DNA from 4 places in the Alteromonas sp. KUL17 genome. Region 2 is predicted to be linked to each of the others. Evidence: predicted binding sites of a transcription regulator. Region 2 holds the regulator's gene; each other region holds the start of a gene.
What was found. The regulator sigma-54, encoded in region 2, starts transcription at its own class of promoters, with help from an activator protein. The targets are predictions, from matches to a motif close to GTTGGCACGNNNNTNGNNT.

Region 1 (7,544 bases), on a different contig from region 2:
GCCCATCTTATTACAACCCACGCAAATATGCTGAGCGCACGAAAGAGCGTCGTGATTTAGTGCTGCGCATGCTGTTTGATGAAAATGAAATTAGTCGTCAAGACTACGAACGTTTTGTGAATATGCCGTTAGGGCTCGCCAGTGGGGCGAGCCTAGCAAGCGGTAAACACCCTGCTTTCATGGAGCAGGTTCGTCGGGAACTCAATGAAATTCTGGCTGAGCCTAGCTTAAGAGATTCGGGCGTAAAAGTGTTTACAACACTTGATATCGTAGCCCAGCGCCGCGCTGAAAGTGCATTGTCGGGTACGCTAGACGGTTTGCAAAAAGACAGGAAAGTGCCATTACAGGGCGCAATGGTAGTCACAGATAGTGCAAGTGGTGAAGTACGCGCTATCGTTGGCGGAAAAGACTTTGCGTTCAAAGGCTTTAACCGAGCACTAGACGCAAAACGCCCTATAGGCTCGTTGATTAAACCTGCGGTTTACTTAACCGCACTAGAAGATCCAACACAATTTAACTTGGCAACGCCGCTTAAAGACGAGCCCATTACCCTTGAAAGTCGAAATGGAAAAACCTGGTCCCCGCAAAACTACGATAAAGAGTTCAGAGGGCAGGTACCGTTACTTCAAGGACTTGTCGAGTCTTTAAATATACCAACCGTTAATTTAGGCATGCAGATAGGGCTTGATGCGTTAGCCGATACGATAGAGCGATTAGGGGTGACCACGCCGGTCGACAAAGTACCGTCTTTGACCCTTGGTGCTTTTGAATTGACACCATTTAGTACCAATCAAATGTATCAGACCCTATCAAATGATGGGCGTTATATCCCTCTTCATACGGTGACTTCTGTAGTAACAGCAGATAACGCGCTGCTTTGGAAGAAGGCAGAGTTTTTTGCACAGCGCACCGATGAGGCTGCGACCTATCTGCTCAACTATGCCTTGTACAAGGTAACCACAGAAGGCACAGCGAAGCGCATTGGCTGGAATTTTGGCAATGTGAACATGGCTGGCAAAACAGGCACCACAGATGATTATCGTGATAGCTGGTTTAGTGGCTTCGATAGAAACAATGTGGTCACGGTTTGGGTAGGCAATGACGATAACCAACCGGTTAATTTAACCGGTGCAGGTGGTGCCTTGCCTGTCTTTATAAACTATATGAAATCTCAGTCGCCCAAGTCCTTATCACGGCGTTTCCCCAAAGGCTTAGGCATTGCACACTTTGACGCCAAGACTGGCGCTGTTGTGGTTGCAGGGTGTGCAGGAAGTTTAAGCGTACCGGCTATTTTGGATGTGCTTCCTCCACCTCAACAAGATTGTTCAGGCCGCCCTGTAGACAAAGACAGCGATAAAGATGAAAAAAGCTGGTGGGAACGCATATTCGGATAAAAAAACTCCAGGAAGAAGATAGAAAACACAATCATTTGGCTGGGATACTGTCAGTGCTTTCTATCTCCCTCTGGAGTAAAAGGCCCAGGGAAGGCAAATTTTTTAGCGGTAGTCGGTTAGGTTCCTATGTGTTTTTATTGCGTTTTCAGTGACCTTTCTGAAGGAATAGGCGCGCTGTTGAAAACACCAGCGCACTGACTACAAACGCAATAACCGGACCGAGTACCACCATAAATAGGGTTGCGGCGGTTAACATGTGCATTCTCCTTATGCGTCGTTATCGTCTGAGCTGATAGGCTCAATCGGCGTAATAGTGATGTCAGCAACCAATGCATTTGCTTCTTCTGCTTCTGGCTCAAACGTATGGCTTGCAGTTAACACGTCATAAGTCACGCCCAGGTCCAAGCTCTGCTTTACGTCATGCATGGCGCTTTCAACGATGAAATCTGTATGCGAAACAATGTTGTTCTGAGTGTCGTCAGCGAACGCTGATGCGCCCAATACGCTAGTTGCTAAAGTTAGTGCAGTGAAAGTTTTGCGACCGATAAACATAGTAATCTCCAAAAATTAAGTTAGACACTGCACTTGAACATACTGCGTGGCAGCTATCATGTTGCTAAAGGTTTCGATAATAAGTCGTTATCAATTAACAATTAGTTTATAGCGAGGGATGTGCCAACTCGTTAAAAAGTGGCAAGTGGTTGAATTTATGGTGTTTTATCTTTTTATAAAAAATGAAGGTCAAATTGAGAGATTAAAGAAATGCTAAAATTTAGCGAATTTATTATGGAGGTGGTCAAAATGACTAACGCAAAGTTTTTGACATTCGCGCAGCGACACTGGTGACCATGAGAAAGGTCGAAAATAGGGGCGCAGGTCTATAAAAAAGAGCAGCGCCGCCAATGTAATACCAATCCGCATAGATCATTACCCACTCAGCGAGAGTTAAAATGTTCGTAATCGCGGCGTGTTACCGCAGGTATAGTGGTTCTACATCAAGGTGACACAACAAAGAGTACGGACATTTTAAACTCGCCCTTCGGAAAGGTCTGGCAAGCTTCCTAGCTTCATTCTGGGAATTTGAAAGGGAACAGCCATTCCTGCATTCCCACGCTTTGCTAGGAAACTTGCCAGCGCCTTCTGAGTGGGCAATTATCTATGCGGATTGGTATAAAAAAGAGTGAATAGGTCTAGGACGCTTTACTTCTAAATTGTGAAACCATTGTCACTACTAGCGCAATGATCACACCAGCAGCAATACCAACAACACCATCAGCAAGTATAGACATTACCAGCGATGCGTTAGGGATAAGTGCGGTAAACCAGTCGGTAATAATATGCAAAAAACCAATACTGTGAGTGAGGATGCCACCACCGACTAAAAACATAGCCACAGTACCTACTACCGCAAGGGTCTTCATTAGAGCGGGGGCGGCGACCAATAGCGCTCTGCCAATAAATCGTTGAAGGGTGTTCATTGAACCTGTTAACGACTTGCGAAGCATGTAAAGCCCGACATCGTCCATTTTAACTAGTGCCGCTACCAGCCCATAAACGCCAAGGGTAATGGCTAAGCTTAATGCTACTAGAACACCAATTTGCGTAGTAAGTGTTGCATCGGTCACAGTACCTAATGCAATAACAATGATTTCAGCAGACAGTATGAAGTCGGTGCGTATAGCGCCTTTAATTTTATCTTTCTCAAACGCTACCATATCCACATCTTCGTGGGTAAGTGCTTCTATTCTGGCTTCTCGTGTTTTCTCTTCATCTTCGTGGGGAAGGTATTTGTGCAGCAGTTTTTCTGCACCTTCAAAACATAAATATAACCCGCCTAGTACCAAAAGGACGGTTATAAGTGAGGGAACAAAAGCACTTATGGCCAACGCCGCAGGAACCAATATTGCTTTGTTAATAAGTGAGCCCTTTGCTACTGCCCACACAACAGGTAGCTCTCGGTCGGCTTTAACGCCTTGAACCTGGTCGGCGTTTACCGCTAAATCGTCGCCCAAAACGCCCGCTGTTTTTTGCGCAGCGACTTTCGACATGGTTGCGATGTCGTCCATTAACGTTGCTATATCATCAAGTAGGGCAAGTAAGTTAGCTGCGGCCACGTCGAGTATCCTTTGTTATGTATTACAGTTAGAGTAATCCCCAGTGAATAGCAGCTTAGCGTACTTAAAACATGGGTGATATACAATCAGGAATAAAGCTGATAAATCACAGTTTTTAATGGCGCCGTCGGTGGAAAAAATGTGGTGACAGTTGGTATTCATTTATTTTCAGTAATTGTTTTAGTTCAACCCTTTACTTACCCTTAAACGTAGTGTTCGACGCCTTCCTAGGCGTATCAAATATTGCACGTATTTGTGACAAAATGAATAAAAGTGCTTAGTCTAACGGCAGAGAGTACTGAGTTAACGGCAAGGAAATAGATGCAAATAAACGGTGAGTTAAGCAAAAGTTCAGTATTACCTTATATGGACTGTTGGGAGCAATAAAATGACTGACAGCTCAATTCCATCGCTATCCGTACGCTCATATACAAAGCAAACGTGCCGCCATAAACACAACTACTTTCAGTTAGTGCTGCCCATCAACGGGCATATCTTGATAGAAATCGATAATTTTAGCGGGCGAGTAGGCGTAGGCGAAGGCGTATGCATAGCGCCGAATGAGGTCCATTATTTTAGCGCTAACGAACTGTCAAAATTTATTGTGGCGGACTTGGAGTATGTGCCAGTTAATTTAAATGACAGGTTGCACCCGATATTTCAGGTAACGTCAGCATTACAGGCATTTTTATCGTTTGTAGAGATTCAAATTAGCCAATTTGCTGACCAAGGCCATGAAGAAATATTGGCGCTATTTTTAACCTTGCTAGAAACATCCTTGAAGGGATGTGGTATGGATAAGCGAATGACTCCTGTATTAAGTTATATTCATCGAGATCTTTCTCGAGGCTTCACTCAGGGGGAGTTAGCACAGATAGCCTGCATGGGAACAACGCAATTCAAAATACGTTTTAAAGAGGCCACCGGGCATAGTTTACGAGATTATCTTGTGAAAGTGAGAATGGAAAAGGCCAAAGCACTGTTAAGAAATACGGATACACCAATGTCGAGTATTGCTCAATTGACGGGATATGACGATGTTCCAGCATTCAGTAGACGGTTTAAAGCGTATTTCGGGCAACCCCCTAAGTTTTTCAAAAGAAAGTGACTGTGATAAGGGCTTACCTCACATGTCGGTAAATCGTTGATAGAGACAACTAGTTAATCTCTTCGTCTTTAGGAAGTTTATTGACTCTGGCTTCTATAAAACGTTTGTGGTCGTCCATTTTGGTGCATTCTAAGGTTCCACCAGCAATCCCACTCAATATCGCCAAAGTTTTATTGGTCGTACTGCTACAGTTTACGCGTTTTGAAGGGCGTCGATTTTCATTAGCTTGTATTTGCTGTGTGCTTGGCCCGCTAAGCACAGGACTATTTTTACGCTCTTGAAATGCTTTTGCTGCCTGTTCTGCGTCTTCAGCGACTTTGTCACTGTGATACTTTTCAAAGTAGAGGGCTGCGCCATCTTTTACCGATAGATTCAACGAGCCTGCGCGCCGATTTGCGTCTTTTGATAAAGTGGGCGACGGCAGTGTATTAGTCGGCTTACTTTCAATGGGTACCTGCTGTGTATCGGGCTCAGCATTTTTCTGCTGCTTGGGCGCAGGGCTTTCTACAATTTCATTCTTACTATCAAGTGCTTCAGTCGCTTTGGTTGCGTCAGGCTTCAACTCAATTTCTTGCCTTTTAGGGGAAACATCGATTGGTTTAGTTTCTTGTGGTTTAGCTTGGGCAGGAGGGCGTGGAACGGGGGGGTAGTACAGTCTGGCGCTTATCTCCGGCGTTCGCTCCAAAACATTTACTCGTGCTTTTTGGTTGTTGATGCCCATTTGAGAAAGTATGACCACTACGATGACCCCAAACACATGTGCACAGCCCGAAATTAATAGTGGGCGCCACGCCGTTTTCTTTGCAACGGAATGGTGTTCAATGCTGCGCTCAGGCGCAAAGAAAGATGGGGTGATAGTCGTCATAGTAAACAACAGACCATGGGCCCTATCGAATAGTTCCTTCCTAATTTCATCGCACTTTTTAGTCCTCTCACCTTACCGCAACCTCATACCGCTTCAAAATTGGGCAAATTTTTAACAGTGCACCATTAGTGTGCATTATTTTTGTGCGTTCTTGAAGCGTTTGCTTGTATGTATTTGATTTATTTGGCTAATCATTTGTGGCATGGCTCTTGGTTTATCTTCCCATAGTTGGAAACACGACCATAAATCACAGAATAACCAAAACAAACTGGGAGCAACTCATGAAACTAGTCACAGCGATCATCAAGCCGTTCAAGCTAGATGATGTTCGTGAAGCCATTTCAGAAATCGGTATCGACGGTTTGACCGTGACCGAAGTGAAGGGCTTTGGACGTCAAAAAGGACACACTGAACTTTACCGCGGAGCGGAATATCAGGTGGATTTTCTACCTAAAGTCAAACTGGAAATTGCTGTTCAGGATGATCAAGTAGAGCGCCTGGTAGAAGCCATCGTTGGCGCTGCCAAAACAGGCAAAATTGGAGACGGCAAGGTGTTTGTTTACGACCTTGAACACGCCGTTCGTATTCGAACTGGTGAGTCGGATAGCGACGCGCTGTAAGCCACAACGATATATTTGCGGAGAAAACCATAATGGAAATCACTTTTGAACTTGGGTATGCGCTAGATACCTTTTATTTTCTAATCTGCGGTGCACTGGTTATGTGGATGGCTGCAGGTTTTGCGATGCTTGAAGCTGGTCTTGTTCGAGCGAAAAACACCACAGAAATTCTAACTAAAAACGTGGCGCTATTCGCTATCGCTTGCACTATGTACATGATTTGCGGTTACGGCATTATGTACGGTGGCGGCGACTGGGGTCCATTCCTAAGCGGTATCATGGCTGATGGCGCAACAGGTGTCGCTGAAGAGCCAGCAACATATGCACCTTCTGCTGACTTCTTCTTCCAAGTAGTATTTGTTGCAACAGCAATGTCTATCGTATCTGGTGCGGTAGCTGAGCGTATGAAGCTTTGGGCATTCCTAGCGTTCGCAGTTGTTATGACGGGCTTCATCTACCCAATGGAAGGTGCTTGGACATGGGGCGGCGAAGCAGTATTCGGTATGTATACGCTTGGCGACCTTGGTTTCTCTGACTTTGCAGGTTCAGGTATTGTTCACATGGCTGGTGCAGCTGCTGCTCTTGCTGGTGTTCTTGTGCTTGGTGCTCGTAAGGGTAAATACACCGCTGACGGTAAAGTAAACGCGATTCCAGGTGCAAACTTACCGCTTGCAACTTTAGGTACATTTATCCTGTGGATGGGTTGGTTTGGCTTCAACGGCGGTTCAGTACTGGCTACTGCAACTGTTGAAAGTGCAAACTCAGTAGCGATTGTATTTATGAACACAAATGCTGCAGCTGCTGGTGGTGCAATTGCTGCACTTATCGTAGCACGCATTCTATTCGGTAAAGCTGACCTAACTATGGTACTTAACGGTGCACTAGCCGGTCTTGTGGCTATTACAGCAGAGCCTTCAACACCTACACCATTACAAGCTACTTTGTTCGGCGGCCTTGGTGGTATTTTAGTAGTACTTAGCATCGTTGCACTAGACAAGCTTAAGATTGACGATCCAGTGGGCGCAATTTCAGTTCACGGCGTGGTAGGTCTTCTAGGTCTTATCCTTGTACCTTTCACTAACGATGGTTCAAGCATCTCTGGTCAGCTAATTGGTGCAGCGACTATCTTTGTATGGGTATTCGTAGTGAGCCTAGTGGTATGGCTAGTGATTAAAGCGGTTATGGGTGTACGTGTGAGCGAAGAAGAAGAATTCGACGGCGTAGACATGAGCGAATGTGGTCTGGAAGCATACCCAGACTTCACAAGCAGCCGTTCGTAAGAGAGTCTCGATTAGGCAACGAAACAACAATAACAATAATGCCTTATTACTTCGTTTAAGCCCCGCTAATGCGGGGCTTTTTTCGTTTCATGCAATGTGTTTTAAGCTCATTACTGAGCTTAGGAAAAGAGCCTATGCGTAATGTGACAATAACGCTACACTA
Region 2 (7,544 bases):
GTCTAAAATTTCTACCAAATCGTCAGGATTTTTAGGTAAGTTTCTCACATCGATACTTACCGCAACCTGATCGTACTCGTCAACAACTGTATGGGTTAAGGTGGGAAGTAAGTTTACCGGGATATTATCAACACAGTAATAACCTAAATCTTCCAATGCGCGAAGTGCGACAGACTTACCAGACCCCGAACGACCACTGATTATTATCAGCTTCACCTACTTTCTCCCTAATACTCTGGTTTTATCACATACGCGTTGTTGAATTAGGCGCCTACTAAACGGTTAATAGGCGCTTAATGTTTAACTTAATGCAGATAGAATATCGTCGCTTGTCGTTGCGCGACGTATTGCTTTAATCGTTTCTTTGTCGCTTAGTTTACCAGCCACGGTGGCCAGCGTTTGAAGGTGTCCTTCGGTCTGTTCCTCAGGAACGAGTAGCGCAAAAAAGATGTCTACGGGTTTCTCGTCAAGGGCGTCGAAGTCAATTGCTGGCGTGCTGGTTACAACAATGGCAATCACTTTCTCGAGGCCCGGCAGGCGTCCGTGGGGCAGGGCGATACCATTGCCAATGCCTGTACTACCCATACGCTCTCGAGCCATCAAACTGTTGAGTACCGTTGCCTGATCAATGTTCTCGTTTTGCTTGGCAGCGATATCAGCGATGATCTCAAGAATTCGCTTTTTACTATTACACTGAACCGCACACTCGGTGCGGTCCAGACTTACGATGGCTTGTATATCCATGCTTAATTAACTACTAATGTTTTTTCAGTTTTTCCTTATGCTTGATTACCTGCCGGTCGAGTTTATCAACCATGCTGTCAATCGCCGCATACATGTCGGTATTTTCTGAGGATGCGAATACTTCAGCGCCACTTAAATGAACGGTCGCTTCGGCTTTTTGATTTAATTTTTCAACGTTCAGGATGACATGCACATTAGAAATGTGATCAAAGTGACGTTCAAGTTTGCTGAACTTCGTATCGACATAATTACGCAAAGAGTCGGTGATTTCGACATGATGACCAGTAAGGTTGATTTGCATATTTCGTCTTCCTTATATTATTAAGCCCGATTAAATAAGGCTTTTGCGTTGGTTCGACGGCGGGATCGACAACGATTCCCGGTACTTTGCTATTGTTCGCCGGGCAACTTTAATGCCCTGTTCGGCCAACAATGAAGCAATCTTGCTATCACTTAGCGGCTTGCTAGGCTTTTCAGCGGCCACTAATTTCTTGATCAATGCACGAATCGCTGTAGATGAACATTCACCACCAGACTCTGTTGCAACGTGGCTTGAGAAAAAATACTTCAATTCGAAGATTCCACGTGGCGTATGCATGTACTTTTGCGTTGTCACTCGCGAAATAGTGGATTCGTGCATATCTACCATTTCTGCGACATCATTTAGCACCATTGGTTTCATCATTTCCGGGCCGTGCTCAAAAAAGCCCATTTGCTGCTGCACAATGCAGTTTGCAACCTTCATTAAGGTTTCGTTACGAGATTCAAGGCTCTTTATGAACCACTTAGCCTCTTGCATGTGTGAGCGGATGAATTGTGAATCGCTACTATTCTTGGCACGGCGACTCATTGCAGCGTATTGTTGATTTACGCTTAACTTAGGCAGACTGTCGGGGTTCAGCTCAACCACCCAACGGCCATTTTTCTTGGTTACTGAGACATCAGGAATAACGTACTCAGGCTCTTTAGTAACTAAAGCACTACCTGGGCGAGGATTCAAGGTTTGCAGTAAACGCATTGCCTCGCGTAGCTGATCTTCTTTCAATCGGCTTTTACGCATAAGCGTACGATAGTCTTTGCTGCTCAGTAAGTCAGAGTACTCTTCAATCAGTTGCTTTGCTTCAGCAAGCCAAGGTGTGTCTTCTGAAAATTGGCGCAATTGCACCATCAAACATTCTTGTGGAGAGCGTGAGCCAGAACCAATAGGGTCGAACATCTGAATGCGCTTTAGCACACATTCTATTTCGTCCATTTCAATCGGCTCTTCCATATCATCATCGTTAACCGCTTCTAAAATATCGTCAAGGGTAACGGTTAAATAACCTGACTCGTCAATAGAGTCGATGATTGCTGTAGCGATTGCGCGATCGGTATCCGAGAAATGGGTAAGGCGCATTTGCCAAAGAAGGTGCTCTTGAATATCTTCAGTAGTCTCACCTTGGAAGATTTGCTCGTCGTCATTGGATGGACCTGGAGCTGGCGAAGATGAAGCAGAGTAGTATTCGTCCCATGTGCTGTCGATTGGCAGCTCATCGGGAAGATCGTTTTTCTCAAGTGCATCGCCGGCTTCTAACGTGTCACTAGATGCAGAAGCAGTGGCCTCAGAGCCGCTGTCATCGTTGTCGATATTGTTCTTTTCTAGTTGCGGCTCGTCGTTACCTTCTTCAACTTCTAATAGCGGATTAGAATCGAGCGCTTCTTGGATCTCTTGTTGAAGATCAAGTGTAGAAAGCTGCAGCAGTTTAATGGCCTGCTGAAGCTGTGGTGTCATGGTAAGTTGTTGGCTAAATTTTAGCTGTAAAGATGGTTTCATCTACGTCTTATTTAAATGCTCTAAATTGAATATACCAGAGCGAAACTGAAAAATGACAATTCGGTTACATTAACTATAGCCTGAATTGTTCGCCTAGGTATACATCCCTTACTTTTTGATTACTTAAAACCTGTTCCGCCGTTCCTTGCGCAATAAGCTCGCCATGACTCACAATGTACGCCTTTTCACAAACATCCAATGTCTCTCGTACGTTATGGTCCGTGATAAGGATTCCAATCCCCCTATCGCGAAGATGTTGTATTATCTTCTTTATATCATTAACTGATATCGGATCAACACCAGCAAATGGTTCGTCTAACAAAATAAATTGCGGTTTTGCTGCCAGAGCGCGGGCAATCTCAACGCGACGGCGTTCGCCCCCTGACAAACTCATCCCCGTACTATTACGTATATGGTTAATATTAAATTCATCAAGTAGCGCATCTGCTTCTTCTTCTTGCTGTTGTGAATTTAAATCTTTACGGGTTTGCAAAATGGCCATGATATTTTCATGCACTGTGAGCTTTCTGAAAATAGAGGCTTCCTGCGGTAGGTAGCCTATTCCGCGGCGTGCACGCTCGTGCATGGGCTGATGAGTTAGCTCATTGTCGTCGATTTCAATCTTGCCTTTATCCAGATTCACTAAACCAACAATCATGTAGAATGTAGTGGTCTTACCAGCGCCATTTGGGCCAAGAAGACCAACAATTTGACCCGTTGAGACAGACAGACTTACATCTCGAACAACCTGTCTTGACTTGTAAGCCTTAGCAAGATTTTTAGCGCTCAAAGTTGCCATTGCTATTTATTGCCCTCGTTGTCTTTTTTGTCTTTCTTAGACGAAGTTTTGCGAATGGTCTCAGGTGTGAATACTGTGGTCACTCGACCCTCACCATCCTTACCTGCGCCGCCAGTCGCTAGCAATTGCTCGGTAATCATATCGAACGTGATGTTGTCACCCTGTACTTTACTGGTGTCTTGTTTCAACTCTGCGTTTCCGGCAAGAGAAATCGTTCGGTTTACCACTTCATAGCGTATTTCATTAGCTTTTGCCGAAACTGGCGTGCCGTCTTCCAATTGCTGGGAGTAGCTTGCCGGCTTTCCTCTAGCAATAAATATTTCACGACCACCACCGTCAGTGGCAATTACTTCCACTTCGTCGGCTTCAATAACCAAAGAGCCTTGAGTTATGAGTACGTCGTCTTTGTACAACGCGGTTTTATTTTTACCGTCGATAAACTGGGTGTTCGAGCCTATTTTTATGGGCTGCGAAAAATCATCTTCACTGGCGTGTACCGCACCGCTAGCGATGGCAAGCAATAAACTAGTTGCTAGGGGAATAAGTGGTTTGTACATGATCTAAAAGCTCGTATTCTTGTGTGCGTAAATTCGCGTTAAACCCATTACTTAAAATGACATATTGGGTGCCCAGTATTTCAACGGGTTGGTCAGATGTCATTTGCTTGGTTTCTAAATTAATTTGAATGTACTCGGTCGATATACTTCTGACAAAGTCATCGCCAGTTTGGTTCTCAATATTAACTTGGTTTTCCAGCTGGATTAGCTCGTTATTGTATAGTGTACCTTCATCAGCGGTTACCACCCATGGTGATGACGCGTTTTCTGTATAAAGGGTGTATTTAGGTTGCTGAAACAATACAAAGCCAAGCTGGTCGTAATGCTCCATCGACTCTGCAAATACTTTGTGATTTAACTCACCGTCTTGATTGTACAGCGTAGTGGTTAGATTTTTTGCTTTGTAGGCGGGCTTTAGCGCATCGTTTTCACGATTCCCCTGCGTTTCAGGCTGCTCTTCCATCCACGTAGGGATGTACATCAGCATCGCCAGAATAAATAGCGCCGATATACTTAATCCTAAGCGATTAAAGCCAAACAGGCTCATACACTAGCTCCAAAAATCTCATTTGTTACCCCTTTGGCCTGCAAAATGGTATCCGATATTTCTCGGACCGCGCCAAACCCACCGGGAAGGGTCGTAATCCAGTTTGCTTGTTTTGCTACGTAAGGATGGGCATCGGCAACCGCAATTTTAACCGCAACGTGCTTGTACATACCCGTATCTGGCATGTCATCACCTACCGCAGCCACTTCGTCAGTGTTTAACTCAAGGCGTTTCATCAGGTCGCTAAGCGCGTCTGCTTTATTCTCTTCGCCTTGAATTATATGTGCAACATTCAGTGCCTTCATTCTATTTTCAACAATGGCAGAGCGACGTCCAGTAATAACCGCAACATTCACCCCATTGCTCACTAGCGCTTTTACACCATATCCATCACGGGTATGGAATGCTTTAAGTTCTTCACCGTCGTTACCTAAGTAAATTCGACCATCTGAGAACACACCATCAACGTCGCATACCAGCAACTTTATCTTGGCTAGTTTTGCGAAAAGCGAGTCATTTATTTCCGTGTACAAGGTGGTTGTCATTTAAAGCACTCCTGCTTTTAGTAGCATATGCATGTTAAAAGCCCCAACAGGTTTGCGCTTATCGTCAGTAACCATTAACGCACTAATTTTATGGGTTTCCATCAAATTCAGGGCTTCTACAGCCAGCTGACCTGCGGTGGTAGTCTTGCCGCCTTTAGTCATTACTTCTTCTACTGTCGCACTGTGTACGTCTACGCGGGCATCGAGAATTCGTCGTAGGTCGCCATCCGTAAAGACGCCTGTCAGCGTACCGTCTGCCGCTATCACGCCTGTCATACCCAATCCCTTTTTAGATATTTCCAGCAGTGCGTCAGCGACAGAAGCACTGGCATGGACAAGTGGGATATCACTGCCGCTTAGCATGATATCGCTAACTTTAAGCAGAAGTTTTCTGCCTAAACTACCGCCTGGGTGCGAAAGCGCAAAGTCATCTGAGGTGAAACCTTTTTGGTCGAGCAGTGCTACCGCAAGCGCATCACCCATAACCAGTGTGGCGGTTGTGCTTGACGTAGGAGCAAGACCTAGCGAACACGCTTCTTTTTCAACGCTGATATCAAGTACGACATCTGCGTGTTGCCCCAATGAACTGGAAGCACTGTTGGTCATGGCGACCACCTGTATGCCTAAGCGCTTAACTACGGGCAATAAGTTAACTAGCTCGTTAGTCTCGCCAGAATTAGAGATGGCGAGTAAGACATCGCCTTTGCTTAGCATGCCCAAGTCGCCATGGTTGGCTTCACCAGGGTGCATGAAAAATGCAGGAGTACCTGTACTGGCAAGCGTAGCGGCAATTTTATTTCCGATATGCCCAGACTTTCCCATACCACTCACGACAACTTTACCCTTGCAGGCAAAGAGAATATTACAGGCAGCGATAAATTCATTGTTTAAGCGCTCTGCCAGATTAGCAATAGCTTGAGTTTCAATTTCAATAACGCGCTTCGCTGAGTCGATATAGTTCATCTGAGTTTGTGTATTCATGATTATCCGAATAGCCAGAATTGATAGCCGATAAAGCAAGCCAGAAGTATGAATCCATTTGTTCTTGATATTGTACGTTTGCCGATTAAATCGAAGCTGAACAAGAACAGTAATAATGTTAAACCAAGCATTACGTACATATCTCGGTTGTAAACGTCAGGGTCCAGGATACCAGGCGCGATTAAGCCGGGCATGCCAAGTACGGCAAGTAGGTTGAAGATATTTGAGCCGATGATATTACCCAGTGCTAAATCGTCTTCACCTTTCAGTACACCCGCAACACTTGCTGCTAGTTCAGGTAGACTTGTACCAAACGCAATAATCGTTAGTCCGATAACCAAATCCGAAATGCCCATGTATCTGGCAATTTCTACTGCTGAGTTCACCAAAAAGTGAGCACTTAATGGCAGTATTACAAGGCCTACACCAATCCAAATGAGGGCTGACGTATTTGAAACGCCTTTGGGGATTTCATCTGCGGTTTCCGCAACCAGAGGATCTTCTTTATCTACCTGTAGCGACAACCACGCCATCATTGCCAGTACGAAAATGAACAGGCCTAGTAGGATAATGCCTTCATAAGACTTAAGTTCACCGTCAAACATAAAGCCAATGGCAATCAATGAGATGATAAGGAGTGCTGGAAGCTCGCGCTTTAATGTTGTAGATGAAACAAGCAATGGTTTCACTAGCGCGGTTATACCTAAAACTAGCGCGATGTTCGTGATGTTAGAACCTAGCGCGTTACCCACGGCGGTGTTCATATTGCCATTTGCGGAGGCTATGGCGGAAACCACAATTTCAGGTGCCGAAGATCCCATAGCGACAATCGTTAGTCCGATCATCATTGGAGAAATGCCGATGTTTTTTGCTAATGCTGAGGCGCCATATACAAACCGGTCAGCGCTCCAACTCAGTACAATCAGCCCAACAAGAAAAATGACAATGTTTAAAAGCACAACAACCTGTAATAGAAAGTATTTCTCTAGATTGTCGCAAAAAGAGTGCCATTTGCCTATGCTCGCAGCGTTTTATTTTCGCCAAATACTGTCAATTGACGTAAATTTCCGCTGAATACGCAAATTAGGTCGCACTTACACACACAAGACTTCATATTCAGTTTCAGTTAAGAAACAACAAAATAGGATGGTATTAGGATTGATTTGGGAGGCTTGTAGGATACTAGATGGGCACTTGGGCGTGAGATACCGAATACCAGTCCGCATAGATAATTGCCCACTCAGAAGGCGCTGGCAAGTTTCCTAGCGAAGCGTGGGAATGCAGGAATGGCTGTTCCCTTTCAAATTCCCAGAATGAAGCTAGGAAGTTTGCCAGACCTTCCCGAAGGGCGAGTTTAAAATGTCCGTACTCTTTGTTGTGTCACCTTGATGTAGAACCACTATACCTGCGGTAACACGCCGCGATTACGAACATTTTAACTCTCGCTGCGTGGGTAATAATCTATACGGACTGGTATATATTCGTCTTAATCGAACATAACTTGTAACTTTTTGACTTTGGCGAGGGGCTTGAAAAAGCGTACAATGCCCTTAAATTA
Region 3 (7,544 bases), on a different contig from region 2:
GGTGATGCGGCAACAGAGGCTTGCGCGGTCGCTTTCGCTGTGCACTGAAGCGACACAAACAATGCAACACTGATAACAACTAGAAAACCCGCAACAACAATCCGCATGAATAAAAACTCTTACCTTTTTATAGAAGATTAGAACCTGCTCTTATTCTGTTACACAAAGGCGCTTAAATTGAGCCAAGTCGGTGTGTATCAATTGAAAACAGCCCAGCAGGTCTAGACTTAAGTATAACGCTTATGCGCTTTCTTTAATACCTTTACAGAGTACTTTTAGTTCATTTATTAATCGCAATGAAAACCGACTGGTGACGTCTGGATCCACAACAATTAAGGGGGCTTTGAGGAAAGAGCGATGATCACGCCAGAATACCTCAAGTTCTGAATGCGTACTTTTAGATGCCGCAATGAGTGCATGAGGTTGGCGAGTAAGTACATCTTTTAATGCGACTTGAGGATAGTCTACAGGACTGTCTGCAAATAATGTTTGAGCACCACACACATTCAGCAGTTGGTTACCCCACGCGTTGGGACCGATGGTCATAAGTGGAGCAGTCCACGAATAATAAAATACTGGTATAAGCGAGGATTTGTCGTATTTACTTCGAAGTTCGGCTAGTTCCTTGAGAAAATCATTGGAGAGCTGGGTTGCCTGCTTTTGCGTATTTGTAAGTGCCCCAAGCCTTTTAATTTCGCTGGCTATATCAGTGATATTTTCGACCTTGCTGCTAAATACGTTTAGACCCATCGAGGAAAGCTTATGGATATCTTGCGGCTTATTGCCTCCATCCCATGCAAGAATTAAATCAGGTTCTAACGCCACAATGGTAGCGATATCGGCACCTTGAAAATCCGCCACCCGCTTAATATTTTTCGCGGCGTCAGGATAATCGCTATAGTCGCTTACACCTACAAGGTTAGGGCCTAAGCCCAAACTAAATGCCCATTCGGTAAGGTGGGGCGCAAGGCTGACTATCTTTAGCTCGACGGAATTTGATAAGGCGCTTGATTCCGAGCTTGGTGCAACATCGGCAGAAGCAAATTGATCTGAATGAGCTAGGTGCTTTGTCTCGGCATCTGATTCTGAGTTAGCAAATGTGAGAAGAGGTAAATAGCTTAAAATTACAAAAAAAATGGTTTTCATCATAACTGCTGTTTTCATTAGGCTACGGCCATTGCCAGCATAGCTAACGATGCGAAGGCGCTAACCGCAATCATGGCATGAGTAACCGTATTTTTGGCTGTCAACATGTGAGAGTACTTTACCTCGTTAGCGCCTCCCACGCGGGTGTATCGAATCTTCTTGTTGGCATAAATTGCTGGGCCGCCGAGTTTAATATCAAGCACACCGCCCATAAGCGCAAGCAGTAGCGACGTTTTATCTTTCACTGGGGAGCGCTTTATGGCGCGAAACCCTTTAATAGGATGGCTGACCAGTAGTGTTGCTAGACCACCAATGACCGCGGGCGGCATATTAAGTAAGTAAACAAGATTGCGTACGGGTTTGGCAAAGAAAGTCATTGCAGGGGTTCGGTAATGCCACTGCCAAGATGTGAGCAAAAGCAATCGATAAATGAGTGCGCCTATGGGACCTGCCACTACAAAGTAGAAAATGACGCCGCAATAAAGATAAAGAAACTTCAGCCATAGCGATTCTATCGCGGCTTTGGCAATTCCTATATCGGAAAGTGAATCGCATTGACGTGCAGTAATGGTTTGCGCCATTTCACGTGCGAGTGATTTTTTATTTCTTCCCACACTCGCCAGCACTTTTTTGTACTGTTGACGCTGGTAACCGTAGTCGAGCAGTGCGACAAGAATAATCGCCTCAAAGAATACGGGGTATTGGGCCATGTACACCAAGATAGCAACACATACTACCAATGGCGCAAGAAGAACTAGGGCGGCTAATGAGCCTGAAATATAGTGCTGAGACCTACCGTATTCGCGAGAGGGCACCACTTTGCGCCCCATTTGCTGAACGAGGTAGCGCATGAGCGTTAATGGATGAGTACTTTGGGGCCAGCGCCATAATGCGTCAACGGCGATAGCCAGCCAAAGTACGAATAGCGACTGGTATTGCGGGTCGCTAATTACCTCTGTCATCTTATTTTGCGAGGGCCTTAATCATTGCCATAACTAATTGTGCTGAGTGTTTAGCGGCAGTGTCTAGATACTCTTTAAAGCTCACTGACGACGTTTTTCCTGCAATATCCGACAATGAACGAATGACAAGGAAAGGCGTGTCGAGCATATGGCAAGTTTGACCTATAGCTGCACCTTCCATCTCAACCGCTTTCATGTCTGGGAAGTTTTCACGCAGTTCTGCTACAGCTTCGTCGCTACCGATAAACGCATCGCCCGTACAGATTAAACCTGTTGTCGACTGAAGCGACGTAATGCCTGTGGCAGCACTACGAGCGGCTTCCATTAACCTTGTATCGCAACGGAAATCTTCAGGCATACCTGCGCATTGACCGAGCTTGTAGCCAAAATGGGTTAAATCGGCATCATGGTGAATAACGTGACTGGCGATCACTAAATCACCGATGTTTAGATTCTTGTCGAAACCTCCGGCAGAACCGGTATTGACAACAGCATCAGGGGCGTACTGTTCGATAAGTACAGTAGTAGCAATTGCTGCAGCCACTTTACCAATACCGCATTTTACTAGCACCACTTCTATGTCGTTAAGTGTACCTTCGTAAAACGTCAGGTGCTTCCACTGGGTTTCTTTTACATTCCAAAGTGACGCTTTAAGTAGCGCAACTTCTTCGTCCATTGCACCTAAAATACCAATTTTTTTCATAACTTTACCGACGGAGTTGAGGGAGTTTAACGCGTGAATACGCTGTTGAATGCGTTAATTGTATAAGGAAAACGGGCAAACTGACAGAAAAATGCCTCTGTTACCGCTATTTGAGAGTAAGAAAATAGCAAAGCAACAAAGGCCAGGGGAAGTGGGCTTATGTCTTAAGCGGCAGCTGGTCTGCTTGAACGCACTGGGCGAGTCGGGCGCTTTGGTGGCTCTGGATTATGCGTTGGCAGCTGTGCCATTTTTTGCTGTAAACGACGATATGGAATGAGTTTGTTTTCCAAACACTCGCGAATATCGTCAACGGTATAACCAGACTTCACTTTAATTCTTGCGTGAGGAAGGCCGGCAGCATCAAGTGCTCCGGTTACAAACCAGTCTTTTTGTGATTTATAACCATCTTTGCCTTGGCTATGAACTAAGTCGATAGCAAGAACAGGACTCATGTCGTGTTTATCTACTAATACAAAGTCGAGCTGTCTGCTAGAAGCTCTGCTGATGGCTTGGCTTGCCGTCTTTTTATTTGCAGACTGGCGAACCGCCACTAAATCGTTAAGACGCACACGGCACACTATGCGAAACTCTCTTCCCATAGCCTGTTCGATAAAGTTTAAAAAAGAGTGCTCAACGGGGGTGAACAATTGCGGCTTTCGCCTAAATGGAAATGCGACACCGCCGTCTGACAACTTTATGGCACCCAGTGCAACGACAATAAGTAACATCATTAGAATAATTGCCAATTCCATCGTAACCCTCGCAAATATCAATAGTTAAAGCCCACGGAATGCATAATAAAGAAGCCCGCTAAAGTATTTATATCGAAAAAAGCTTGGGCTCCGTTTGCAGTTTGAGCGTCATAAAAATGACACTCACTGTTACCGTGGAGTAGTTATTGATGATTTTGCAAAGCAGATGCCAACATGAGTAGAATTCGTAGTTGTCTTGCTAAAAGGGCTTATTTCGTTGTGGATGTAACAAGAATATCCACTTGAGAGCCAGTATTATCTGGACTGATTATTACTCTGACCCCTTTATCTTCTGAGGATAACAACGTGCGGCCGCTAACTGGCGTGTGAGTTTTTAAAGCGGGGTGCGCCGTTTGGTAAACATTCAGTAATTCACTCGGGGAGCGAGGAGAGTGGTAAACCATTACTGCTGTCTTGCTTTCGTCAAATGCTTGGCATTGTCTTGCATCATCAGAAATCTTAACTTGCTGAAAATCAGAAGGGCAAGACATGATGCTTGGCTTACTAGGTGAAGAGTTGACGCTTTGTTTCTTGGTTTGATCGTTAACTTGCGCATTTAATGAAGCGTCAACAGCAATGGTATCAGCTAAGCTGGCATTGCTCGCTGCTATCGCCAGTGTTAGACAAAATGTAAGTTTCTTAATGTTTAAATGCTGCATAGATAGATTCTTCACCCGATGTGCGATGTCTTTAATTGCTTAAACGATAGTAGAGTCGTAACGCTCGCGCTTCAACTAAACCTTGGTCTATTAACGTATACTTTTAGCATTTTCCGTATCATCGAAGTGTGCATAAAAAAAGCTCGATAGCAGAACTATCGAGCTTTTCGTGAATGGACAATAGGCCTTAGTTAGCGAAGGTTAAACGCCAATATAGTCCATAATCCCTTCTGCGGCTTTACGGCCTTCGTCGATAGCAGTAACAACCAGGTCACTACCACGCACCATATCACCACCGGCAAATACTTGCGGGTGAGAGGTCTGGAATGCAAATTTGCCAGCCGACGGCGCACGCACACGACCTTTTTCATCAAGCATAATGCCGAAGTCAGCAAACCATGGCGCAGGGCTTGGCTGGAAACCAAAGGCGATAATTACCGCGTCAGCTTCTAGTACGTGCTCTGAACCCTCTACTTCAACAGGGCGGCGGCGTCCATTGGCGTCAGGCGGCCCCATTTCAGTTTTAACCAGCTTAACGCCACACGCTTTACCATTTTCGTCTACTGCGATGTCTAGCGGCTGAAGATTAAATTTAAACTCAACCCCTTCTTCTTTTGCGTTAACAACTTCGCGGCGAGAGCCCGGCATGCTTTCTTCATCACGGCGATATGCACAGGTAACTTGTGCAGCGCCTTGGCGGATTGACGTGCGAACACAGTCCATCGTGGTATCACCTCCACCTAGTACTACTACGCGCTTGCCTTTCATATCAACAAAGTCAGCGGGGTCCTTTTCAAGGCCCATTACGCGGTTGGTGTTGGCGATAAGGAAAGGAAGTGCATCATATACGCCTTCAACGTGTTCGTTGTCGAAGCCACCTTGCATCGACTTGTACGTACCCATGCCCAGAAATACTGCATCGTATTTATCAAGCAAATCCTGGAACTGGATATCTTTACCAATTTCAGTGTTAAGTACGAACTCAACACCCATCTCGGTAAAGATTTGGCGACGTAGCTTGATTACGTCTTTCTCTAATTTAAAAGACGGAATACCAAATGTAAGTAGGCCACCAATTTCTTCGTATTTGTCGTAAACAACAGGTTTAACACCGTTACGAACCAGAATATCAGCACATGCAAGACCAGCAGGGCCTGCACCTACAATCGCCACTTTCTTATCGGTCCATACCACGTCAGACATATCTGGGCGCCAGCCCATTTTGAATGCCGTATCGGTAATGTATTTTTCAATACTACCAATGGTAACAGCGCCAAAATCATCATTCAGCGTACATGCACCTTCGCACAGTCTGTCCTGTGGACATACGCGGCCACATACTTCAGGCAAGCTGTTGGTTTTGTGAGACAATTCCGCAGCTTCTAAAATGCGGCCTTCATTTGCCAAGCTTAACCACTGAGGAATATAGTTGTGCACGGGGCACTTCCATTCACAGTATGGGTTACCGCAGTCCAAGCAGCGATCTGCTTGGCCTTCGGTTTGAGATTGGCTTAGCGGCTGGTAAATTTCCGCGAATTCATGTTTACGTACCATGATCGGCTTTTTAGGCGGATCAATACGTTCAACATCGACAAATTGATATACGTTTTTTGCCATAAACTAAATCCTCCTACTGAGCCTGAATGCGTAATTCAGCACTTGAACGACTGATGTGACCAAGCAAGTTTTTCACATCACTGGTTTTCGGCTTAATAAGCTTGAAGCGTTTCAGCGTTGCGGCGAAATCAGTAAGCAGAGACAATGAGTGCTCGCTTCCTGTTTCTTCGTAATGCTGATTGATTAAGCCACGTAAGTGTTCAGCAAGAATTGCTTTATCTTCAATTGGCATTACATCGACCAGTTCGGCATTCACGCGGTTATCAAGGTCGTCGCCATCATCCATAAGATAAGCAAAACCACCTGTCATACCTGCACCGAAGTTAACACCAACCGGACCAAGTACAGCTACAATACCGCCTGTCATATATTCACAGCCGTTATCGCCAATGCCTTCAACTACCGCAATAGCACCAGAGTTACGTACGCCAAAGCGCTCGCCAGCACGGCCAGCAGCAAACAGCTTACCGCCTGTTGCACCGTAAAGGCAGGTGTTACCCATAATGGCACTGTCGTGGGCGTCATACGAGATATCGCGCGGCGGGTGGATAACAAGCTTACCGCCAGTCATACCTTTGCCTACATAATCATTGGCATCGCCTTCAAGATGCATATGTAGGCCGCCAGCGTTCCACACACCGAAGCTCTGACCCGCTGTACCGGTAAGTTCAACCTTGATAGGTGTATCTTCAAAGTCGTGGTTACCGTGGTGTTTAGCGATTTCACCTGATAGCAATGCGCCGACAGAGCGATCCGTATTGCGGATTGGGTATTTAAGGGTAATAGATTTACCGTCAACAACCGCTTGCTGGCCGTCTTTAAGCATCTGCGCGTTCAATTCACCTTTATCGACAGGCGCGTTAGTCGTTTGTGAGCAGAACAAGCGCGTATGGTCGCCTGCTTTAGGCTGCGCTAGCAACGGAGACAAATCTAAACGGTTTTGCTTAGCGGTAATGCCGTCTAGCACTTTAAGTAGCTCTGTGCGACCAACAAGGTCGTCGAACTTAGCAATACCCATAGACGCCATGATTTCACGCACTTCTTGAGCAATAAACTTGAAGTAGTTCATTACCATATCAGGTAAGCCAATGAAGTGGTCGTCACGCAGTTTTTGATCCTGCGTTGCAACACCGGTCGCACAGTTGTTCAAGTGGCAAATACGCAAGTATTTACAGCCTAAGGCAACCATTGGTCCTGTACCAAAACCAAAGCTCTCAGCGCCTAAAATACCGGCTTTTACTACGTCTAAGCCTGTTTTCAAACCACCGTCGGTTTGAACGCGTACTTTGTGACGTAAGCCGTTTTCAATAAGCGCTTGCTGAGTTTCAGATAAACCAAGCTCGAACGGACTACCCGCATACTTAACTGATGTTAGCGGGCTTGCACCTGTACCGCCGTCGTAACCTGAAACTGTGATAAGGTCGGCATAGGCTTTCGCTACACCCGTTGCAATGGTGCCAACACCCGGCTCAGATACTAGCTTAACGGATATAAGTGCCGTTGGATTAACCTGTTTCAAGTCGAAAATTAGCTGTGCTAAATCTTCAATTGAGTAAATATCATGGTGCGGAGGCGGTGAAATAAGGGTTACACCCGGCACAGAGAAACGTAGCTGTGCTATGTACTTATTTACCTTATCGCCTGGAAGCTGACCACCTTCACCCGGTTTTGCACCCTGCGCCACTTTAATTTGAATAACGTTAGC
Region 4 (7,544 bases), on a different contig from region 2:
TTTTTCCATTGCTCAGGTAATGGGATTACTGATTATTTGGATAACACTTGATAACTTTACTGCACACTTCGAAACCCAATGGTTTAGAGCCGAACAGTTTATGTGTGAACTATTGAATATTTGTTCGTAGGAAAACATGGCAGATTCAAGCGAAAAAACAGAAGACCCCACGGGGAAAAAACTCGAAGATGCCCGAAAAAAAGGGCAGCTAGCCCGATCCCGTGAACTCTCTACGACCCTAGTACTTATCGTCAGTGCTTTTATGTTCTTGTTTGTGGGCGGGTGGATTGCTGAGTCTGTTTTTAAACTTACTCAGAGAATGTTCATTCTCTCTCGTGACGAAACCTATGATATCACCCACATGTTTGGCGCATGGGGTGAAGCCTTTTCGGCAGTAGGCCCTGCCGTGCTGCTATACATGGTTGTGGCAATGATAGCGGGCATTTATGGCTCTATCGCCCTTGGCGGTTTTAACTTTACCTGGGAAGGTGCAAAACCTAAGGGTTCAAAAATGAGCCCTATTCAAGGCTTCAAGCGTATGTTCGGCATGAACGGCTTGGTTGAGTTACTCAAGTCTATAGCGAAAGTGGTGGTCATAATTGGCATGGCCATCGGAGCGTTACTGTTCTTCGAAGATGAAGCGCTCCACCTTGATATGGAGCTTTATCCGGGAAACATCTTTCACGCACTCGACATGCTTAAGTGGGCGTTTCTTATTCTGGTGTGCGGCATGATCCCTATCGCGCTCATTGATGTGCCTTATCAAATGTATAAGCACAACAAAGAAATGAAGATGACCAAGCAAGAGGTTAAAGACGAACGGAAAAATGCGGAAGGCGACCCTATGGTTAAAGGCCGAATTCGCCGTCTACAATATCAGGCTGCAACCAAGCGCATGATGCAGGAAGTACCACAAGCAGACGTAGTGGTGACTAACCCGACCCATTTCTCGGTTGCTATCAAGTATGATGAGAAGGGAGTGAGGGCGCCGGTTGTGGTCGCTAAAGGTGCTGATGAGCTAGCGATGCACATCAGAAAAATTGCTACCGCCAACGATGTGCCGTTGATCCCTTCTCCCATGCTTGCACGCGCCATTTTCTACTCCACTGAAGTGGACGATGAAATTCCTAACGCCTTATTTATGGCGGTAGCGCAGGTGCTCGCACATGTTTATCAGTTAAAAGCGCATAGAGCAGGTAAGGGTAAACGTCCTAAGCCACTTAAACGGGATTTGCCTATCCCACCAGAGTACCGACACTAACCCAACCGCTAAATGGGTGAAAATTGACTTTGAAGGTGGGGCATAGGTATGTGCCCCGAACCAACAATTCTACCAGCGCGCTAGGGTTCCTCTCACATCCACATGAACAAAAGGCCCGTGCGCCGCATTAGCACCGTAAATACCAAGCCCACCGACTCTTGGACCGAAAGCGCCTTGTTTAGACATGTTTGATATAAAGTTCGCGAGCCATACCGCATCTTCGCGGTTTACCACACCGTCTTTATTGAGGTCATCCATCACCCCATCTTTCGGTGACTGATCGATATAGAAATCCGCTGCGCCACCCCAAACGTGACGGCTGTACTGAACATTGCCAATAGCTTTGTTGTAGAACGGAGTGCGATATCCACTCATTATGGTTAATCCTTCAACAGCATGCCCTTCGTCATTTAAGGTGTGCAGTATTTTTTCCAGTTTCAACAAAAGGCCTGCTCGCAAATGTACATATTTGGGAAATCCTTGTTGCTGCTTGGATAGAAATTGACCTAGGGTGAAATTGGGCGACAACCTTACGTCCGTTTGTTCTGGCGATACTTCAATAAGTCCTGATGGGGGTAAATAAATGGGATTGTCTTTTAAAGGCTTATCAGGATATTTACCAATTGTGTAGCCGTTTAACTTACCTGTTTTGTCTACCTTTTCCAAAGATGTCATCACAAAGACGTTGAGCGTCGCAGTTTCACCTGACTGCGCGTTGGTGGTTTTAAGTACATAGTGCCCTGATTTCTTAGGTGCCATTATTGGCGCTTTCCCCACAACCCCGCTAACTATTGGAAGGTTCGAACTCGTCTTTAGTGCTTCACCGTTCGCATGGTGAAATTGAAAGTTCCCAGTATGGCTTTTGTTGTCAAACTCAACAGTGAACGTTTTATTCGGCATTACAAAAATAGAGAAAATAGGGTAGGGAACCATATTTCCATTAATAGCAAGCTTAGAGTTGAGCATGTCATTGTCAAAGGAGCACGCATCACCGGCGCGCACTGCAGTTAAAAGAGCAATCAGCACTAACAAACACCTACGCACGTTTAAACTCCTTCAATTTCTCAATAATATGGCTGTCCCGATTGTATGCATCGCGGCGAAATACAATGGTTCCTGCTTCATCTGCAAACGCTGTGAAGTACACAATAAGAACCGGTATCGGTTTCTTCAAATACAGTGTACTGGTCTCTTCACTTTGAAGTAATTCCTCAGCTTGCGGTATTGCCTCTGTCTGGCCTGAATGAGTGAGTACCCATTGAGACAGCTTCAAAGGGTTAGAGACTCTGATACAGCCAGAGCTAAAGTTCCTTTCTAATTTCGAAAAAAGGCTGTGGTCGGGCGTGTCGTGAAGATAAATGGCATGCTTATTTGGAAGCATGAATTTCACTTTACCAAGGGCATTGTGCGGCCCGGGCTTTTGTCTGAGTGTATAGTGAAACGTACCACGGCTAACATTTGTCCAATCAAATTCATCGACAGGGCTGAAGCCGCTGACACCGGCGGGCTGGGCTTCGTAACCTTGCTCGACCAATAAAGAAGGATTGGTTTTTAATTTCGCCAGCTTGTCTTTAGTGGCTATACTGAAAGGCACGGTCCAGTAGGGGTTAAACACCATATACTTCATTGATTCAGCGAAAACGGGCGTTTGTCTCACTGGCGTACCGACAATCACAGGCATTCCCAGTGTTTCTTCACCTTCAGTAAACCCTCTCAACTGAAACGACGCAATGTTAACGCGTAAATATGTTGACCAAGTTTGATGAGGAAGCCATCGCCAACGCTCTAAGTTTGCATCGATTCTTTCTAACCAAGAAAACGTGGTGGCATTTAATGCTTCTAAAGTGGAACTTCCCACAATACCATCTGGCTCTAAGCCCGCAGACATTTGAAACTGCTTAACCGCGTCCAGTAAATCTTTATCGAATAACTCTGAATAGGTGCCTGGCCCTAAAAGACGAGACTTCAGCAACACAACTCTTTCGCTCGTTGAGTTCAGCTTAAGTGTTGGGCCAACTGGAATTTGTGTGGTAACTGTAGAAACTGCCGTGAGTAAACTACGCTTTTTTTCTAACAGTAACTGGTATTCATGGTGTGATGGCCACATTGCTTGCAGAGTTGCTGATACACCGTTAGTTAATGCGTGATTTAGCGATGCCACAGGATCCGCTTCTCTTTGCTTAAGGAACCACTGCGAATCTGCATTGGCGGGGCTAACAAGCCCATTTAATCGATGCAGAGTTTGACTGATGAAGGCATCGGTTGCTAGTACATCTAAGAGTGCCGTATTGGCGTCGCGACTTTCGAGCATTGACGCGTGGTAATACTCGGGCGAGAAGCCATGTAACTCTGAATCAGCAATTTCATGGAGGAGTTCCTGAAGACGGTTTTCAGCATCACTAGTACCAAACCATATAAGCTGATAGCCCTGTTGAGTGTAGACCTCGCTTACCAAAACTCTATTGTGCACACGAGATGGGTTACTATTTTGTGAACCGTATATCTCCACTGAATCAACTAGCAAATTCTCCACACGCTGTCGTAAGTTAGGTTGTTTAGATGCATGAGCTACATGACTAAAAGTCAGCATGATGACAAGGCTGACCCAACAAAACGTTGCAACACGGTTTTGTAGTACTACCATGAATAATCCTTTTAAAACGAAGAGTAGGCCCTAGGAATAGTGACGTAATTATAAACTGTTCGTATGTCCCTCGGATACAAAATCTTAATCGCTCTATACAAGTCACTGTAGACAGTAATCACGCATGATTACAGCTCAGATTTGGATAACTTTTGCGTAAAACACAAAGCTGGCACGTTAGTTGAAAACTCACTAGAAGATTCACATAAAGCGTCAATTTTCTGATAGAGAGACACCAAGCCATGCAGTTATCCGGTTATCTTCAGCGATTCGATAAAAATCAGCTGCAAAATTTTACCAGTGGTTTAGGCGCACCCATCGTCCTTTTGGCAATTATGGGCATGGTTATATTGCCTATGCCGCCATTCTTACTGGACGTGCTGTTTAGCTTTAATATTGCGTTGTCGCTAGTCATTATCTTGGTGGCTGTACTTACCCAGCGTCCAGTAGATTTCGGCATTTTCCCCTTGGTGTTACTTATCGCTACCGTTTTGAGACTAGCGCTTAACGTGGCTTCTACTCGCGTTGTCTTACTTTACGGACATGAAGGCGGCGATGCAGCAGGTAAAGTTATCGAAGCCTTCGGTGAGGTCGTGATTGGTGGTAACTACGCCGTAGGTATTGTTGTTTTCGCCATTCTTCTTATTATCAACTTCAAAGTTGTAACCGCAGGCGCAGGACGTATTTCAGAAGTAAGCGCTCGCTTTACGTTAGATGCTATGCCCGGTAAGCAAATGGCCATAGATGCTGATTTAAATGCAGGGTATATAGATCAAGACCAAGCACGTAAACGCCGTGAAGAGATTACCGCAGAAGCGGATTTTTACGGGTCGATGGACGGTGCGTCAAAATTTGTAAAGGGTGATGCGGTCGCAGGCCTTTTCATCATGCTAATTAATATTGTCGGTGGTCTTTTTATTGGCATGATTCAGCACGGGCTTTCATTCGGTAACGCTATAGAAATCTACACCATATTGACCATCGGTGATGGTTTGGTGGCGCAAATTCCTTCATTGTTACTTTCGGTCGCTACAGCCATTATCGTTACTCGTGAAAACGAGACCCAGGAAATGGGCAAAGAAATCCGCGGTCAGCTTGGTAATAATCAAGCTCTTTATATAGCCTCGGGCGTTCTATTTGTGATGGGTATCATTCCTGGGATGCCTCATATCGCATTCTTAGGGTTCTCATTCTTGATTGCAGGCTTTGCTTACTGGCAGTCGGTTCAAGAAAAGAGAAAGGCCGCAGAGCCCAAAGTGCCAGACAATGTGGTAAAAGATGAATCGGTTGCGCCTGAAGTGAAAGAGCTTGGCTGGGATGATGTTCAGCAGGTAGATACCATCGGATTGGAAGTGGGCTATCGCTTAATCCCTCTTGTCGATAAATCCCAAGGTGGCGAGTTGTTGACGCGCATTAAAGGCGTACGTAAGAAACTATCGCAAGAGCTGGGTTTCCTTATTCCGCCTGTCCACATTCGCGATAACTTGGATTTAGAGCCCAACACTTACACCATCGCTATGCTAGGCGTAACGATAGGCGATTCCATCATCAGTCACGATGAAGAACTTGCTATTAATCCAGGGCAAGTGTTCGGTAAATTAGAAGGGCGTGCCACTAAAGACCCCGCGTTCGGCTTGGACGCAGTATGGATTAAGCCCAATAAACGGGAGCATGCACAAACCCTTGGGTACACAGTAGTAGACGCTGCGACCGTTGTAGCGACCCATTTAAGCCAATTACTCTCTAACAATGCATATCAATTATTAGGGCACGAGGAAGCGCAACAACTTCTTGATATGCTTGCCAAGCAGCATCCGAAACTGGTTGAAGGATTAGTACCAGACATTCTTCCTCTAAGCACCGTCGTGAAGGTACTGCAAACCTTATTGTTTGAAGGCGTGCCTATTCGCGATATGCGTACAATCGTGCAAACACTCAGTGAGTACGGCACGCGCAGCCAAGACCCCGATGTTTTAGTGTCCGCAGTGCGTATTGCCCTTAAACGTTTAATTGTCCAAGAAATTACTCAAGGTGCAAAAGAGATACCTGTCATAACCTTGGCGCCAGAGTTGGAACAGATGTTGCACCAGTCACTTCAAGCAGGTGGCGAAGATGGCGCTGGCATAGAACCAGGTCTGGCAGACAAGCTGCAAAAATCATTGCAGCAAGCCAGTCAGCAGCAAGAGTTAGAAGGAGAGCCTGCAGTACTCCTTACCTCAGGCATGCTACGACCCGTTCTGTCTCGCTTCTTAAAATATTCGGTTGTTGGGCTTCATGTTCTGTCTTACCAAGAAGTGCCTGACGACAAACAAATAAAAATAGTCAGTTCGGTCGGTCAATAATCTGACACTGGGTGATTGGAGAGGTTGCAATGAAAATTAGACGTTTCTTCGGCAAAGATATGCGTGAGGCGTTAAGCCAAGTTAAAGCTGAATTGGGCAGTGACGCTGTGATCATGTCAAATCGCAAAGTCGCTGACGGTATTGAGCTTGTCGCAGCCTACGACAAAGAACCTGAAGCGAAGTTGTTTACGCCGAAAGCGTCTCCACAAGCCGCTGCAAAAACACCTGGCCAAAAGGCAGTGCCTAGCTTGAGCGAAATCATTGGTGACGACGGTCCTGATAGCCTTAAAGCACTGCTAGAAAAGCAGCACGGTGGAAATAATGGCGTAGCGAGTCCCGCGCAACCTAACCAACCAATGACAGCAAATGCTAAGCACGCCAATGAAATTGCTTCGCACTTAGACTTCTCAGAAGCCTTTATTGACGACGTAGAAGCCCAGCAGTCTTCTCATGAACCAGTTCGTCAGAACGCTTTCCCAGAGCATCAAGCGTCGAGTATGGATGATACCGCTGTGACGCAGTCAGCGGAGCTTGCGCAAATCAAGGAAGAGCTAGCGTCTCTTCGCGATGTATTGCAATATCAAGTGGCCGACTTGATGGAAGCTAAAAACAAACGTCAAAAACCTGTTCATCAATATCTAATCACCCGTTTAACCGATATGGGGTTAAGCAACGCGTTAGCGAAACAGCTTATTAGCTATACGCCGTCACATTACAACGAACGAGATGCATGGGTATATCTTCTTAACCTATTGGCTAATCGCATAAATGTGACAGGAAACGATATACTTAGCGCACAAGGTGCTGTTGCATTAGTAGGACCAACAGGTACCGGTAAAACAACTACCGTTGCGAAACTTGCTGCCCGCTATGCGCAAAAATACGGTGCAGAGTCGGTTGCGATGATTACCATCGATACGTATAGAATTGCCGCCTATGAGCAGCTAGCGACATACGGAAAGATTATTGGCTGCACGGTGAGAAAAGCGCAGACTAGTGAAGAACTTGCGGATTTATTATTCCAACTTCGTCATAAGCGACTAGTATTGATTGATACGGCTGGATTTAGTCAAAGAGATAGTCGATTAATTAAACAAATTAAGCAGTTTGATAACGGACAAATGCCAAATGTTAAAAAATATTTGGTAGCGCAAGCAAATACGCAATATCCTGCTTTGCAGAGAATCATTCAAGCGTATGATGATATTGAACTAAGTGGCTGTATTTTCACAAAGTTAGATGAGTGCTACTCTTTAGGAGAGGTGCTTAGTGCAGCGGTTGAATACCAATTACCGGT

Region 1: the regulator sigma-54 is predicted to act here: its motif matches at 5,678-5,696, upstream of glnK (P-II family nitrogen regulator).
Region 3: the regulator sigma-54 is predicted to act here: its motif matches at 3,719-3,737, upstream of KUL49_RS13150 (DUF2726 domain-containing protein).
Region 4: the regulator sigma-54 is predicted to act here: its motif matches at 4,074-4,092, upstream of flhA (flagellar biosynthesis protein FlhA).

Annotation. Positions count from the first base shown of each region.
Region 1 is NZ_BJKJ01000021.1:21,107-28,650, forward strand. Features, by position in the region: gene mrcB (penicillin-binding protein 1B) at 1-1,394, shown strand, start outside; gene KUL49_RS16060 (hypothetical protein) at 1,662-1,946, opposite strand; gene KUL49_RS16065 (DUF808 domain-containing protein) at 2,585-3,508, opposite strand; gene KUL49_RS16070 (AraC family transcriptional regulator) at 3,897-4,616, shown strand; gene KUL49_RS16075 (hypothetical protein) at 4,666-5,481, opposite strand; gene glnK (P-II family nitrogen regulator) at 5,763-6,101, shown strand; gene KUL49_RS16085 (ammonium transporter) at 6,134-7,381, shown strand.
Region 2 is NZ_BJKJ01000001.1:274,460-282,003, reverse strand. Features, by position in the region: gene rapZ (RNase adapter RapZ) at 1-216, opposite strand, end outside; gene ptsN (PTS IIA-like nitrogen regulatory protein PtsN) at 301-744, opposite strand; gene hpf (ribosome hibernation promoting factor) at 758-1,045, opposite strand; gene KUL49_RS01150 (RNA polymerase factor sigma-54) at 1,076-2,557, opposite strand; gene lptB (LPS export ABC transporter ATP-binding protein) at 2,631-3,356, opposite strand; gene lptA (lipopolysaccharide transport periplasmic protein LptA) at 3,359-3,913, opposite strand; gene lptC (LPS export ABC transporter periplasmic protein LptC) at 3,882-4,460, opposite strand; gene kdsC (3-deoxy-manno-octulosonate-8-phosphatase KdsC) at 4,457-5,005, opposite strand; gene KUL49_RS01125 (KpsF/GutQ family sugar-phosphate isomerase) at 5,006-5,986, opposite strand; gene KUL49_RS01120 (calcium/sodium antiporter) at 5,989-6,945, opposite strand.
Region 3 is NZ_BJKJ01000014.1:39,998-47,541, forward strand. Features, by position in the region: gene KUL49_RS13130 (rhodanese-like domain-containing protein) at 1-107, opposite strand, end outside; gene KUL49_RS13135 (cobalamin-binding protein) at 241-1,164, opposite strand; gene KUL49_RS13140 (cobalamin biosynthesis protein) at 1,164-2,108, opposite strand; gene KUL49_RS13145 (5'-methylthioadenosine/adenosylhomocysteine nucleosidase) at 2,110-2,811, opposite strand; gene KUL49_RS13150 (DUF2726 domain-containing protein) at 2,976-3,563, opposite strand; gene KUL49_RS13155 (hypothetical protein) at 3,773-4,222, opposite strand; gene KUL49_RS13160 (FAD-dependent oxidoreductase) at 4,424-5,839, opposite strand; gene gltB (glutamate synthase large subunit) at 5,853-7,544, opposite strand, start outside.
Region 4 is NZ_BJKJ01000010.1:79,962-87,505, forward strand. Features, by position in the region: gene fliR (flagellar biosynthetic protein FliR) at 1-130, shown strand, start outside; gene flhB (flagellar biosynthesis protein FlhB) at 137-1,261, shown strand; gene KUL49_RS10900 (D-Ala-D-Ala carboxypeptidase family metallohydrolase) at 1,331-2,305, opposite strand; gene KUL49_RS10905 (murein L,D-transpeptidase) at 2,298-3,905, opposite strand; gene flhA (flagellar biosynthesis protein FlhA) at 4,148-6,247, shown strand; gene flhF (flagellar biosynthesis protein FlhF) at 6,277-7,544, shown strand, end outside.